DNA from 3 places in the Streptomyces sp. NPDC058576 genome. Region 3 is predicted to be linked to each of the others. Evidence: riboswitches for the same ligand, from Rfam matches in the RefSeq annotation. Region 3 holds a riboswitch; each other region holds the start of a gene.
The links. A riboswitch is a leader RNA that binds a small molecule or an ion and turns the genes downstream of it on or off. The one in region 3 is predicted to bind cobalamin.
Positions count from the first base shown of each region.

Region 1 (4,448 bases), on a different contig from region 3:
CCTTGGAGAGCCACTTGGTCTTCTGGTAGCCGTCCTTCCAGGGGACGGACGTCATGTCGCCCTTGTCGTCGGGCATCACGTATCCGGCCATGTGGTCCTCGAGTCCGAGGGCGAACATGATCTCGGTGATGCCGACGTCGTTGGTGACGACGCGCTGCGGGGCCTTGTCGTAGCGCTTCTTCTCACCGCAGTTCTCCACGGTCACCGGGTAGTGGCGGTCGGCCCGCGATGCGCTCTCCTTCCCGTCGGCTTCCGGTGTGACGTCCGCTCCGCAGCCGGTGAGGGCCAGGGCGGCGGCGAGGGCGAGGGCCGCGGGACGCAGGGGGTGGGACATGGTGGGCGAATCTCCTCAGAGGGTGGGGCGGGCAGGGGGAAGGTCGAAGAGCAGTTGGAGCGCTCCGGTCTCCGGGTGCGCGACGCGGTGCGCCCGTACGCCGAAGACATCGGCCAGCAACGCCGTGGTCAGGACGGAGTCCGGCGCCCCGGAGGCGACGATCCGGCCGCTGTCGATGACGTGGACGAGGTCGCAGTGCAGGGCCGCCAGGTTCAGGTCGTGCAGGGCGGTCAGCACGGTCAGGCCGCTGCCGCGGACCAGGGCCAGGATCTCCAGCTGGTGCGCGATGTCCAGGTGGTTGGTGGGCTCGTCGAGCACCAGGACCCGGGGCTGTTGGGCGAGGGCCCGGGCGATGAGGACGCGCTGCCGCTCGCCGCCGGAGAGGGTGAGGAAACCGCGTTCGGCGAGGTGTCCCGCGCCGACGCCCTCCAGTGCCGCCTCGCAGTGGCGGCGGTCCTCGTCGGTCGTCCGGGCGACCGGCCCCTGGTGCGGCAGACGCCCCATGGCGACGATCTCGGCGACGGTGAAGTCGAATTCGGCGACCGCGTCCTGCGGAAGTGCGGCCAGCCGTCGGGCGCCGTCCCGGGCGCTCAGGGCGTGGAGGTCCTCACCGCCGATCCTGACGGCGCCGGCCGACGGGCGCAGGGCCCGGTAGACGCAGCGCAACAGGGTGGACTTCCCGCTGCCGTTGGGGCCGACCAGGCCGACGAGCTGTCCGTCGGCGGCGCCCAGGGTGACCTCGTCCACCAGGCGTGCGCCGGCGATCTCGACGGTGAGCGCGTCGATGTCGATCCGCATCAGATGCCTCCGAAGGAGTACGCGCGCCGGCGCATGAGGAGGAGGAAGCAGGGAACGCCGATGACCGCGGTGAGGACGCCCACCGGCAGCTCGGCCGGCGCCAGCACCAGGCGGGAGAGGATGTCGACCCAGATCAGCAGGACGGCTCCCGCGAGGGGGGCGACGGCCAGGAGCCTGCGGTGGTCCGCGCCGACCAGCATCCGTGCGGCGTGCGGGACCATCAGTCCGACGAAGCCGATCGCTCCGCTGACCGCGACGACCGCGCCGGTGACGGCCGCGGAGACGAGGAAGAGCTCCTTGCGGAGTCTTCCGGGGTCGACCCCGAGCGCGGCGGCGGTCTCGTCCCCCATCGCGAGGGCGTTCAGGCGGCGCGCCGACCAGCCGAGGTGCGCGAGGCCGGCGAGTACCGCTCCGGCGGCGATCGGCACGGCGGCCCAGTTGGCCCCGCTCAGGCTGCCGAGCAGCCACATCATCGCGGAGCGGGCCGCTTCCCCGCGCTCGGCCGCGAACACCATGAAAGTGGTGACGGCCGAGAAGCCGTAGTACATCGCGGTGCCCGTCAGGACGAGCCGGAGCGGGGTCAGTCCGCGTTCGGTGCGGGCGACCGCGTACACGAGGAGCATGGCGAGGAGCGCGGAGAGGAACGCCGCCGTGGACAGGGCCCAGATGCCCAGCGCGCCCAAGGCCCCGAAGATGAGTACGGCGTTGGCGCCGACCGCCGCGCCCGAGGAGATGCCGAGCACGAACGGGTCGGCGAGCGCGTTGCGCACCATGGCCTGGACGGCGACGCCGATGGCCGACAGGCCGGCCCCGACGACGGCGGCGAGCACGGTCCGTGGCAGGCGCAGTTCCCAGATGATGGTGTAGGCGGGGACCTCGTCGGAGCGGATGGCTCCACCGGTCAGCCCCGCCCACAGGTAGCGCAGAACCTCCGCCCAGGAGAGCCCCGACGCCCCGAGTGCCGCGCCGCAGACGAGCGAGAGGGGAAGGGCGAGGCTCAGGCCGGTCACGAGGAGCGGCAGGGGTACGCGGCGGGGTGGCGCCGGTCCGGTGCCGACGCGCGCGGGGCGTGGCGGCTTGGCGGGTATGCGGTCGAGAGACGTGGCCACAGGCCGGTCGCTTTCGCCTCGGGCCGTGCGTCGCGCGAGGAGGAGCGGCCCCGGACGGCGGCCGTCCCGCGCAGCGCCCTTTTCGCAGTCCACGGCGAATGGTCAGGAGCCTTCTGTGCCGCGGGTGATCGGGCTCACGGAACCGGGGGCTCCGCCTACCGTTGCGGGTCAGCGCCGGATTTCGACCGGACTTCCCCCGTGGCGAATCCGCAGCTTAGCGCGTGGGTGCGTGGGGGTCTCAGGGAAGGGCGGGCGGCCGGGAGTCCCTCGGCGAGCCGGACCGCTCTCGCGGGGCATGTGAGTGTGCGTGCGTGCGGGAGGATGGGCGCGTGCCAAGGTATGTCTACCGAATTACCAAGTACGACCCCGTCCACCGTGACGATCACGGGCGCTACACCGGCCCGGAGGACACCGTCAGTGACCGGGGCACGGTCGAGGCCGCCTACCTCCGGGCCGTAGCGGCGTTCGCGGAGGACTCGGGTATCGACCGGCCGGTGGTACGCGAACCCCAGGTGCCGTCCCTCGCGCACTTCGGCGTCGGACCACCGGTGGACGGCTTCGGGCTGACCGGCCTGTTCCCGTCCGCCCGTGAGAGCGCGCGGACGAAGCCGGCGGGAGGCCTGCCGGAAGTTCTCCCGGGAGGTTCGACGAACGGGCTTCCGAAGGGCTTTCACGACGGGGCCGAGGTGTCGCTCGATGTCGGTCTGGAGCTGGTGCGCTCCATGTTGCGTGACAGCGGGGCGTGGTGCCGACTGGAGGTGGAGGACAGGTTCGCGGTCCATGTGGGCCGGGACCAGTACGTCTACGTCGGCAGTGACCGGCCGTGCGAGCGGGCGCTGGCGCTGACCCGCCGGCTCGGGCTGTTCCCGGAGCGCCTGAACTCCTCCCCGTACGCCGTGGAGAGCGACGGCGAGGACATCGTGCGCCCGGCCGACGACGCGTTCTGGAGCGGGCTGTCCCGGATGGTGTCGGTGTACAGCGCGGGCGTGCTGGAGGAGATGTACATCGAGGGCGCCTCGCGTTGGCACCGCCTCACCCGGGACGATGTCGAGGCGGTGCGGGCCCGGATCGCGCCCCGGGCCCGGCTCGCCGTGTGGCCCGATCTGTCGTCCGACGTCGGTGCCGTTCTGGGCGCCTTCCAGGGCGAGGGCATGGTGGAGTGCGTCTGGCAGGACGCGGCGGACGGTCCTGTCCACAGCGCTCTCGTCGACGAGGACGCCTTCTCCGAGCTCGCCGAGCGGATATCCGGTGCCACCGCCGCATCGCTCCTGCCCGTGACCGTCGATGAGCGCGTTCCGTTGTGCACCGCTGTCGTGCCCGATGCGGACGGGGTCCTGCGCGCCCGGTGGCGGACCGAGCCGACGCCGAGCGACCGGCACTGGGCCCTCCTGCGGACACTCCGCCCCGGGCAGATCGTGACCGGCACGGTGACCTTCATCGCCCCCTTCGGCGTCACCTTCGTGGACATCGGGGGCTTCGAGGCGATGATCAACATCCCCGAGCTGTCGTGGCGCCGCTTCGAGCATCCGTCCGACGTCGTCTCCGTCGGTGAGGAAGTCCGGGCCCAGATTCTCGGCGTCGAGCTCCTGCCGGAGCGCGTGTCGCTGTCCCTCAAGGCCCTGCGGGAGGATCCGATGCGGCTGTTGACGGGACTGGTCGGCCGGACGGTCGTCGGGCCGGTCACCAAGGTGGTGCCCTTCGGCGTCTTCGTACGCGTCGAGGAGGCGGATGACGGGTTCGAGGGGCTCGTGCACCTCTCCGAGCTGGCGGACGGACAGCTGAACGGCCCGGCCATCGCGCTGCGGGTCGGCGACACCCTGGCGGTGAAGGTCCTGGACGTCGACCCGACCCGGCGTCGGATCTCCCTCTCGCACCGGCAGGCCGTCGCGCCGGACTGATACGGCGGCCCGGCCCGGGGAGCTTCCTCAGTTGCCCACACCGAGGCCCGCCATGAACGCGGACGGGTAGCGGTCGCCGCGCGCCGAGCCCGGCGGAATCGCCTTCTCGATCTCGGCGAGGTCGTCCGCGGTGAGGTCCAGGTCGAGCGCGGGCAGTGCCTCGGTCAGCCGCTCGCGGGTGCGGGCGCCGACGAGCGGTACGATGTCCCGCCCCTGGGCGGCGACCCAGGCGATGACCAGCTGGGCGACGGTGCACCCCTTCGCCTCGGCGACCCGGCGCAGGGCCTCCACGAGGGCCAGGTTGTGTTC
Region 1 is NZ_JBHXPF010000006.1:101,826-106,273, forward strand. Features, by position in the region: gene ACFWRV_RS07155 (ABC transporter substrate-binding protein) at 1-334, opposite strand, end outside; gene ACFWRV_RS07160 (ABC transporter ATP-binding protein) at 350-1,132, opposite strand; gene ACFWRV_RS07165 (FecCD family ABC transporter permease) at 1,132-2,241, opposite strand; cobalamin riboswitch at 2,343-2,471, opposite strand; gene ACFWRV_RS07170 (S1 RNA-binding domain-containing protein) at 2,571-4,139, shown strand; gene ACFWRV_RS07175 (aldo/keto reductase) at 4,167-4,448, opposite strand, start outside.
Region 1: another riboswitch for cobalamin. It lies ahead of ACFWRV_RS07165 (FecCD family ABC transporter permease); the one in region 3 lies ahead of ACFWRV_RS22000 (CoA-acylating methylmalonate-semialdehyde dehydrogenase).

Region 2 (4,448 bases), on a different contig from region 3:
CCAGGCCGGCAGCGGGCCCGAGCGCTCCGCGAGGTCGCAGGACGCCTCGTACGCGGCCAGCATGATCCGCTCGGAGATCTTCGTGGAGAGCGCGCGGGCCTGCGGCGAGTCGAAGGGCAGGCGCAGCTGGAAGAAGACGTCCTGGAGGCCCATGGCGCCGAGGCCCACCGGGCGCCAGCGGGAGTTGGAGTTCCCGGCCTGCTCGGTCGGGTAGAAGTTGATGTCGACGACCCGGTCGAGGAAGGTCACGGCCGTGCGGACGGTGGCGTCCAGCCGGTCCCAGTCGATCGAGCCGTTCGCCACGAAGGCGCCCAGGTTGACCGAGCCCAGGTTGCAGACGGCCGTCTCGCCGTCGTCGGTGACCTCCAGGATCTCCGTGCACAGGTTCGAGGAGTGGACGACCCGGCCCGGCTCCGCCGTCTGGTTCGCGGTCCGGTTGGAGGCGTCCTTGAACGTCATCCAGCCCTGGCCGGTCTGCGCGAGGGTCCGCATCATCCGGCCGTACAGCTCACGCGCCGGAATCGTCCTGCGGGCCAGGCCCTTGGCCTCGGCCGCCCGGTAGGCCGCGTCGAACGCGTCGCCCCAGAGGTCGACCAGCTCGGGCACGTCGGCGGGCGAGAACAGCGACCACTCGGTGTCCGCGTCGACCCGGCGCATGAACTCGTCCGGGATCCAGTGCGCCAGGTTCAGGTTGTGCGTACGCCGCTGGTCCTCGCCCGTGTTGTCGCGGAGCTCCAGGAACTCCTCGATGTCCGCGTGCCAGGTCTCCAGGTAGACCGCGGCGGCGCCCTTGCGCCGGCCGCCCTGGTTCACCGCCGCCACCGAGGCGTCCAGCGTCTTCAGGAACGGCACGATGCCGTTGGAGTGCCCGTTGGTGCCCCGGATCAGCGAACCCCGGGCGCGGATGCGGGAGTACGACAGACCGATGCCGCCCGCGTGCTTGGAGAGCCGCGCCACCTGGTGGTAGCGGTCGTAGATCGAGTCCAGCTCGTCCTTGGGCGAGTCCAGCAGATAGCAGGAGGACATCTGCGGGTGCCGGGTGCCGGAGTTGAAGAGCGTGGGGGAGGAGGGGAGGTAGTCCAGCTTGCTCATCAGCCCGTAGAGCGCGGCGACCTCGTCGAGCGCCCGGACCGACTCGTCCTCGGCGAGGCCCGCGGCCACGCGCAGCATGAAGTGCTGCGGGGTCTCGATGACCTGGCGGGTGATCGGGTGGCGCAGCAGGTAGCGGCTGTGCAGCGTACGGAGACCGAAGTAGCCGAAGCGGTCGTCGGCGCCCTCGGCCAGCGTCCGCTCCACCAGCTCGTCCAGCGCCTTCGCGTGCAGCTCCACGAACGCGGCGGTGCGGTCGGCGATCAGGCCCTCGCGGTGGCCCACGGCGACCGAGGCGGAGAAGTGCGTCGCGCCCTGACCGGCTGCCTCGTCCGCGATCGTGCGGGTCAGCAGCCGGGCGGCCAGCCGGGAGTACGCCGGGTCCTCGGAGATCAGCCCCGCGGAGGCCTCGGTGGCCAGCGAGCGCAGTTCGGCCTCGTCGGAACGGGCGTTGCGCCCGCGCAGCGCGGCGGCGGCGACCCGTCCGGGGTCTGTGTCGGGAAGATCGACGGTGAGGTCCGTCAGGGTCCGCAGCAAGGCGGTCCCGGGTCCGTCGTTCGTGCCTTCGCCGGACGTGGTGGAGGCAGCGGATTCGGTGGCTGAAACCGGATCGGCGGGCGCGATGGTCACTGGGCTTTCCCTCGCTCGGCAGGGGGCCGGCGGAAGGCGGGGAAGCCGGGCAGCGCGAAACCCCGGGCAGGGCAGCACAGCTGACGGCGTCCACCGGCCTATCCGCGAGGCCCGGACGTCTGGCGTCCGGTTCGGTCGAGCCGGACGCGCTGTCGACAGGTCTTCGGACTTGCGGGTGCGCAAAAGCGCACTGATCACACCGTTGCGGGACAGTTCCGGATTCGCACCGGATTCCCCTGCGACGACAGCGAGGTCGAGCATACATGTGGGGGCCGCCAGATGCTGCGGCCCCCACATGTTGTGTCGCGTCGATTTCCTACGCCCCTCAGGACGCCGCCCTCAGCTCCAGCCGGAAGGTCATGAGGCGTAGGCCCGGCACCGGCTCCCAGTCCCGTTCGGGGGTTCGCAGAAAGCCGAGCCGACGGTAGATCCTATGGGCTGAGAGCATGGCCGGCTGCGTCGACAGGACCAGAGCCCGGACGCCATCGGCGGACTGGGCCCGCTGGACGCACGCCCGCACGAGCGCCTCTCCCACGCCCCGTCCGCGCCCCGCGCGGGCCACGGCCAGCATCCGGAATTCGGCCTCGTCCGGACCGGCGATGTCCCGCCACGGAGTGCCGGGAGGGGCATACGTCACACCCCCGAGCACCACCCCGTCCGCGTCGAGCGCGACCAGCACCTCCGCCTCGGCCGCCCGCTGCTCCACCGCCCGCAGCTTGAGCAGATACGGATCCTGCGGGCCGTCCAGCAGATCGTCGCCGAGATACGCCTCGGCGACGATCCCGCCGAGCACGGCGTACTCGGCGGGTTCCGCCACCCTGATCGTCAGATCCATCAGCCGCTCGCTCCCACCTCGTTGTTCGGTGCGCCGTCGCCCACCGGGGGCAGATCGCCGCGTTCGACCGGCTGCCGCCCGGCGACCTCTCCGGCCGGCGGCAGCACCTGGTCCAGCTCGTAGTCGTCGGCGCGGTGAGCGGCCCGCGCCGCCGACCGCAGCGTCGCCCGGTCCACCTCTTCGCGCGGCCCGCTCAGCGTGACCACGAGTCCGCCCTGTTCCCGGGCGTACGCGTGGCCCGACTCCGTGGCCCGGTACCACTGTTCGCCGTCCCGCTCGCACGTCACCAGGGGCTCCTGACCGCCCGCGGGCGCGGAGCCGTCCGTACAGTCGGCCTCGCCGTGCGGGAGACGTTCCACCGACAGCTGGATCCGGCCGCCGTTCGGCTCGGTGTACACGCTGCCGAACCCGTCGTCGCCGAGCACCCCGACCGACTGGCGCGCCAGGGCGTAGCCCGGGGCCTCGGTCACCCACACATGCTCCGTGACGGTCTGCACGGCCGCCGCCCGCGCCTCCAGCTCCGCCCGGTCGGGCGCCGGGGCGTCCGAGCCGCTGCGGCCCGCCGCCTTCGCGTCGGGCGCCGGTTCGGTGCCGCAGCCCGTCGCCGCCAGGGCCAGTGCCAGCGTCAGGGCCAGGAGGGCGGGCCGGAGTCGGGGCGATCGGGAGGGCGGCGTCATGGGCACATCCTTTCGTACGCCGAGTGCTCCGCGCACCGGGAAACCGAACGGCGGCCAGCCCGCACGAGGACGCGGGAAGGGGCCGCCGCGCCCGGGAAGGGGTGCGGCGGCCCCGATCGGCCGACGGTGCTCAGCAGCAGCGGAAGCCCTCGCGGGGGTCCGCCTCGCGGGCGTCCGTACGGCTGCGTTCGAAGGCGCGGCGGGTCATCACCGGTGCGTCCGGATCGTGCGCCCTCGCGTGCGCCAGATAGCGGTCGTACGTGGACTCGCCGGTCAGCTCACGGACGTACCAGCGGATCCGTCCCGCCACCCGCCGTACGTCCGCGACCGTCATGTCCGGCTCCCCGTCTTGGCCGCCTCCTTGCGGATGCCGCCCTCGGGGCCGACGCCCGCCGCGAGGAGTTCGGCCTTCTCCTCCTTGGTCGCGATGAGCGAGGCCGGCGCGACGAGCTTGGACTCCACGTACGGCGTCTCGTGGAGCTTGACGCTCTCCGGGTCGCGGATGGCCTTGTAGCAGACCCGCCCGGCGTCCACGAGCACCACGATGATGAGGAGTGCGAAGAGCGCGCTCAGCACCCCGTCGACGGTGGAGTTGGTGACGACGGTCCGCATCTCCTCCATGTTCTTCGCGGGGGCCAGCACCTCTCCCGCGTCGATGCCCGCCTGGTACTTGTCGCGCTGGGCGAAGAAGCCGACCTTCACGTCCTCGGAGAAGATCTTCTGCCAGCTCGCGGTGAGCGTGACCGCCACGTCCCAGGCGAGCGGCACCGCGGTGACCCACGCCCACTTCAGACGCCCGGACTTGACGAGCAGGGTGGTGCAGACGGCCAGCGCGACGGCGGCCAGCAGCTGGTTGGCGATGCCGAAGAGCGGGAAGAGCTGGTTGATGCCGCCCAGCGGGTCGTGCACGCCGACCCAGAGGAAGTAGCCCCAGCCGCCGACCACGACGGCGCTGGCGAACCAGACGCCCGGCTTCCAGCTGACCTCGCGGAACGGCTTGTAGGCGTTGCCCAGCATGTCCTGGAGCATGAAGCGGCCGACCCGGGTGCCGGCGTCCACGGTGGTGAGGATGAAGAGCGCCTCGAACATGATGGCGAAGTGGTACCAGAACGCCTTCATGCCCGCCCCGCCGATCACCGCGGAGAAGATCTCCGCCATGCCGAGCGCGAAGGTGGGCGCGCCGCCGGTCCGGGAGAGGAGGCTCTGCTCCTCGACGT
Region 2 is NZ_JBHXPF010000056.1:24,234-28,681, reverse strand. Features, by position in the region: gene ACFWRV_RS29350 (ribonucleoside-diphosphate reductase subunit alpha) at 1-1,719, opposite strand, end outside; cobalamin riboswitch at 1,856-1,992, opposite strand; gene ACFWRV_RS29345 (GNAT family N-acetyltransferase) at 2,045-2,554, opposite strand; gene ACFWRV_RS29340 (hypothetical protein) at 2,554-3,231, opposite strand; gene ACFWRV_RS29335 (YbdD/YjiX family protein) at 3,362-3,565, opposite strand; gene ACFWRV_RS29330 (carbon starvation CstA family protein) at 3,562-4,448, opposite strand, start outside.
Region 2: another riboswitch for cobalamin. It lies ahead of ACFWRV_RS29350 (ribonucleoside-diphosphate reductase subunit alpha); the one in region 3 lies ahead of ACFWRV_RS22000 (CoA-acylating methylmalonate-semialdehyde dehydrogenase).

Region 3 (4,448 bases):
CGGAGATGAACTGCTTCGTCCCCGTCAGCACGTAGTGGTCGCCGTCGCGCACCGCGCGGGTGCGCAGCGCCGCGGCGTCGGACCCGGCGCCCGGTTCGGTCAGGCAGTAACTGCCCAGCTGCTCCATGGTGCAGAGCGTGGGCAAGTAGCGGCCGCGCTGGTCCTCGCCGCCGTACCGGTCGATCATCCAGCCGACCATGTTGTGGATGGACAGATAGCCCGCGATGGACGGGCAGCCGGTGGCCAGGGCTTCGAAGACCAGGACGCCGTCGGAGCGGGACAGCTCGGAGCCGCCCAACTCCTCCCGTACGTACACGCCTCCGAGGCCGAGCCCGGCCGCCTTGCGCAGCACGTCGACCGGGAAGTGCTTGTCCTGGTCCCAGGCCACGGCGTGCGGGGCCAGGTGTTCCTGGGCGAAGTCCAGGGTCGTCTCGACGACCGCGAGCTGGTCGTCGGTGAGGAGCGTGGTCACGATGCTCATCCCATGGTCGGAATCGTGAAGCTCGCGCCGTCCCGGATTCCCGAGGCGGGCCAGCGCGAAGTGACGGTCTTCGTACGGGTGTAGAAGCGGATGGCGTCCGGACCGTGCTGGTTGAGGTCGCCGAACCCGGACCGCTTCCACCCGCCGAAGGTGTGGTACGCGACCGGCACCGGGATCGGCACATTGACGCCGACCATGCCGGTGTCGACGCGGCGCGTGAAGTCGCGGGCGGTGTCGCCGTCGCGGGTGAAGAGCGCGACGCCGTTGCCGTACGGGTGCTCCGAGGGCAGGCGCAGCGCCTCCTCGTAGTCCGCCGCACGGACCACGGACACCACCGGGCCGAAGATCTCCTCCTGGTAGATCCGCATGTCCGGCGTGACCCGGTCGAAGAGGGAAGCGCCCGCGAAGAAGCCGTCCTCGTGACCCTCCAGGGTGAAGTCCCGCCCGTCGACGACCAGTTCCGCGCCCTCCTCGACCCCGAGGTCGACGTAGCCGCGGACCCGGTCCACCGCGTCGCGGCCCACCAGCGGCCCGAAGTCGGCGTCCGGGTCGTCCGAGCGGCCGATCCGCAGCTCGGCGATCCGCTCGGTGAGCCTGGCGACCAGCGCGTCGGCGGTGGCCTCGCCCACCGGCACGGCGACCGAGATCGCCATGCACCGCTCGCCCGCCGAGCCGTAACCGGCGCCGATCAGCGCGTCCACCGCCTGGTCCAGGTCGGCGTCCGGCATCACGATCATGTGGTTCTTCGCCCCGCCGAAACACTGGGCCCGCTTGCCGTGGGCGGCGGCCGTGGCGTAGATGTGCGCGGCGATCGGCGTCGAGCCGACGAAGCCGAGCGCCTTTACGCGCGGGTCCTCCAGGAGGGTGTCCACGGCCTCCTTGCCGCCGTTGACGACGTTGAGGACGCCCGGCGGCAGGCCCGCCTCCAGGAACAGTTCCGCCAGCCGCAGCGGCACCGACGGGTCCCGCTCGGACGGCTTGAGGATGAAGGCGTTGCCGCAGGCCAGGGCGGGTGCGGCCTTCCACAGCGGGATCATCGCGGGGAAGTTGAACGGAGTGATGCCCGCGACGACCCCGAGCGGCCGGCGCAGCGAGTGGACGTCGATGCCGGCCCCCGCGTTGTCGCTGAACTCGCCCTTCAGCAGATGCGGGACACCGGCGGCGAACTCCACGACGTCCAGTCCGCGCGCGATGTCGCCGTGCGCGTCGGCCACGGTCTTGCCGTGCTCCGAGGAGAGCAGCCGGGCCAGCGAATCCTTCTCCTTCTCGACGAGCCGGAGGAAGCGCAGCAGCACCCGGGCGCGGCGCTGCGGGTTCCACTCGCCCCACTCGCGCTGGGCCTCGACGGCGTCGGCGATCGCCGCCTCCGTCTCGGCGCGGTCGGCCAGCGGAACCCGGGCCTGCACCCGGCCGGTGTTGGGATCGAAGACGTCGCCGTAGCCGCCCGAGGTGCCGGACGTGTGCTTGCCGCCGATGAAATGAGTGAGTTCGCGGACCATGGAAGCCTGCTCTCGTCGTGGAGATCGTCAGGTGAGATCCGGGGATGGCGCACGGGCCCGCCAGGCCGCGGCGCACCGGTCGGATGCGCGCGGAAACGGAGGGCTCGTCGTCGGGGACGCGAAGGGCTCAGGCCGTCAGGGGGCGGGGAGAACCGCTCGCCGGGACGTGCCTGCGGGGCCGTGATGACGGACCGGTGCCATGCGTGTCTGCTCCATCCTCGTGGAAACACGGAACATCCCGCGGCCGGTATCCTGACTCCCGGATCAGCGCCCGCCCTCGTGCCTTCCCAACGGCTGCCTCACCGTCAGTGGCGTGTCCTGCGAGGACGGACTCCCCGGTCACAGTGGCGGGACCGCGCCGGAATCACACCGGCTTCCCTGACACCACGGGCCTTCGAGGCGCCCGGCTCCATGCCGGTCACCTCTCTGCTCACGAACATATAGTTGGACGTCCTAGTAAGTCCACCCCGCCCGGGGCCTGTCTGACCGTTCCCGCCTGCCTCGCGACGCCATGCGCGCACTCTCGCCGCACCGGCCCCTGGCATGATCGGCCGACATGGCAGACATGGCTGAAATGAGCGACGCGCCCCGCCACATCCTCGTCATCGGCATGGGCGCCGGCGACCCCGACCATCTGACCCTGGCCGCGGTGAAGGCCATGCGCCGGGCCGACGTCTTCTTCGTGCTCGGCAAGGGCAAGGAGAAGGAGTCCCTGACCCGGCTGCGGCGCGACATCCTCGACGAGCACCTCACCGGCCCGTACCGCGTGGTGGAGGCCGACGACCCGTGGCGCGACCGGACCCAGCAGGACGGCGGGCGCTACACCTCGGCGGTGCACGACTGGCGGCACCGCCGCGCCGACATCTGCGAGCGCCTGATCATCGAGGAGCTCGCACCGGGGCAGTGCGGAGCCTTCCTGGTGTGGGGCGATCCGGCCCTCTACGACAGCACGCTGGCGATCCTCGACGACATCCGAGGGCGCGGCACGGTGGAATTCGGCCATGCGGTGGTCCCCGGCATCAGCAGCGTCTCCGCCCTCGCCGCCCGGCACCGCGTCACCCTGAACCAGGTCGGCCGGCCCATCCACATCACCCCCGGCAGGCGGCTGGCCCAGGGCTTCCCCGAGGACGACGGCGACATCGTCGTGATGCTCGACGGCCACGAGAGCTTCACCCATCTGACAGGCAGGGGCCTGTGGATCCACTGGGGCGCGTACATCGGAACCCCCGACGAGATCCTGGTCTCCGGCCCGCTCGACGAGGTGGCCGACGACATCAGCCGCCTGCGCGCCGAGGCCCGCGAACGGCACGGCTGGATCATGGACACCTATCTGCTGCGCCGGACGCCGGACGAGGCGGACGGCGTCGGCGGCACGGACTGACGGCGGCTGATCGCTGACGGTTGCCGGGGCCGCCGAGGGGCCCGCGTCGAGGCGCGGGCGGCGGGCGGCCTCCGCACCTCGTCGTCGGACCGGCGGGGTGTCAGCGCCGGGTCTCGTGCGCCCGGATCACGCCGAGCCCGTGCCCCAGGCTCGGGCACTCGGCGGTCAGGTCGTCGCCCCTCACCAGGTAGTCGTGCACCCGGCCGTCCGTGGGCCGTTCGATCGCGCGATACAGCGTGCCGTTCACGGTGATCGTCCAGTCGTCGCCGTCCTGGGCCCACCCGACTGTCTTCTTCATAGGGCGTTGTCCCTTTCCTCGGTCGGCTTCGCCGCGGGTCGGCGGCCGTGTAGTGCGAAGAAGAACGGCTTGTGACGCTCCGTGGTTCCGCGTTCTCTACGCCAATCGGTTACATCTGGGTCACTGCCTCCGCACAGTCGAGCCGAACGACCTGACCGAAGGTCAGGGAGCGGATGGCGAAAAGTCGAACGATGGGGGAACCCGTGTCGCCCCCGCTCCGTGGCCCGGCCCGGTCTTCAGCGCGATCGGGAAGAAGCGGGCGCGTGTCTCACATCACCGTCCGAAGTGTGAACAACGGTGTGCGCCCGGCGGTCGTCCCCTAGGCTGGCCGCTGCAACTGGTTCGCCCTGTCCGCCAGACAGGGTGTCGCAAGAGGGAACCCGGTGGGAATCCGGGACTGCCCCGCAGCGGTGAGTGGGAACGACCGCCGTCATACGCACTGGGCCCGGCCGGGTCTGGGAAGCGACGGCCTTTAGGTGTCTGCCCCGGCAGACGTGCCCGCGAGTCCGAAGACCTGCCCGTTGCCCGCACGCGACCGTTCGCGTGCGGAGATCTCGGTGACCTCGTGGGCGGGTCGGCGTAACCATCAGGTGGACGGACACGGTTCGACGTGTCCGGTGTCCGCCCGATGCGTCATCCCTTCGCGTCCGCGTCCCGTCCCGGGATCTGCACCGCAGACACGCTCGCGAAGGAGAGTCACGTGACAGCGAAGCCCGCAGCCGCGGCAGCACGGGCCACCGTGTACGGCTACCCCCGCCAGGGTCAGAACCGTGAACTGAAGAAGGCCAT
Region 3 is NZ_JBHXPF010000032.1:6,646-11,093, reverse strand. Features, by position in the region: gene ACFWRV_RS22005 (acyl-CoA dehydrogenase family protein) at 1-481, opposite strand, end outside; gene ACFWRV_RS22000 (CoA-acylating methylmalonate-semialdehyde dehydrogenase) at 478-1,980, opposite strand; cobalamin riboswitch at 2,227-2,359, opposite strand; gene cobF (precorrin-6A synthase (deacetylating)) at 2,555-3,361, shown strand; gene ACFWRV_RS21990 (hypothetical protein) at 3,462-3,659, opposite strand; cobalamin riboswitch at 3,981-4,196, shown strand; gene metE (5-methyltetrahydropteroyltriglutamate--homocysteine S-methyltransferase) at 4,360-4,448, shown strand, end outside.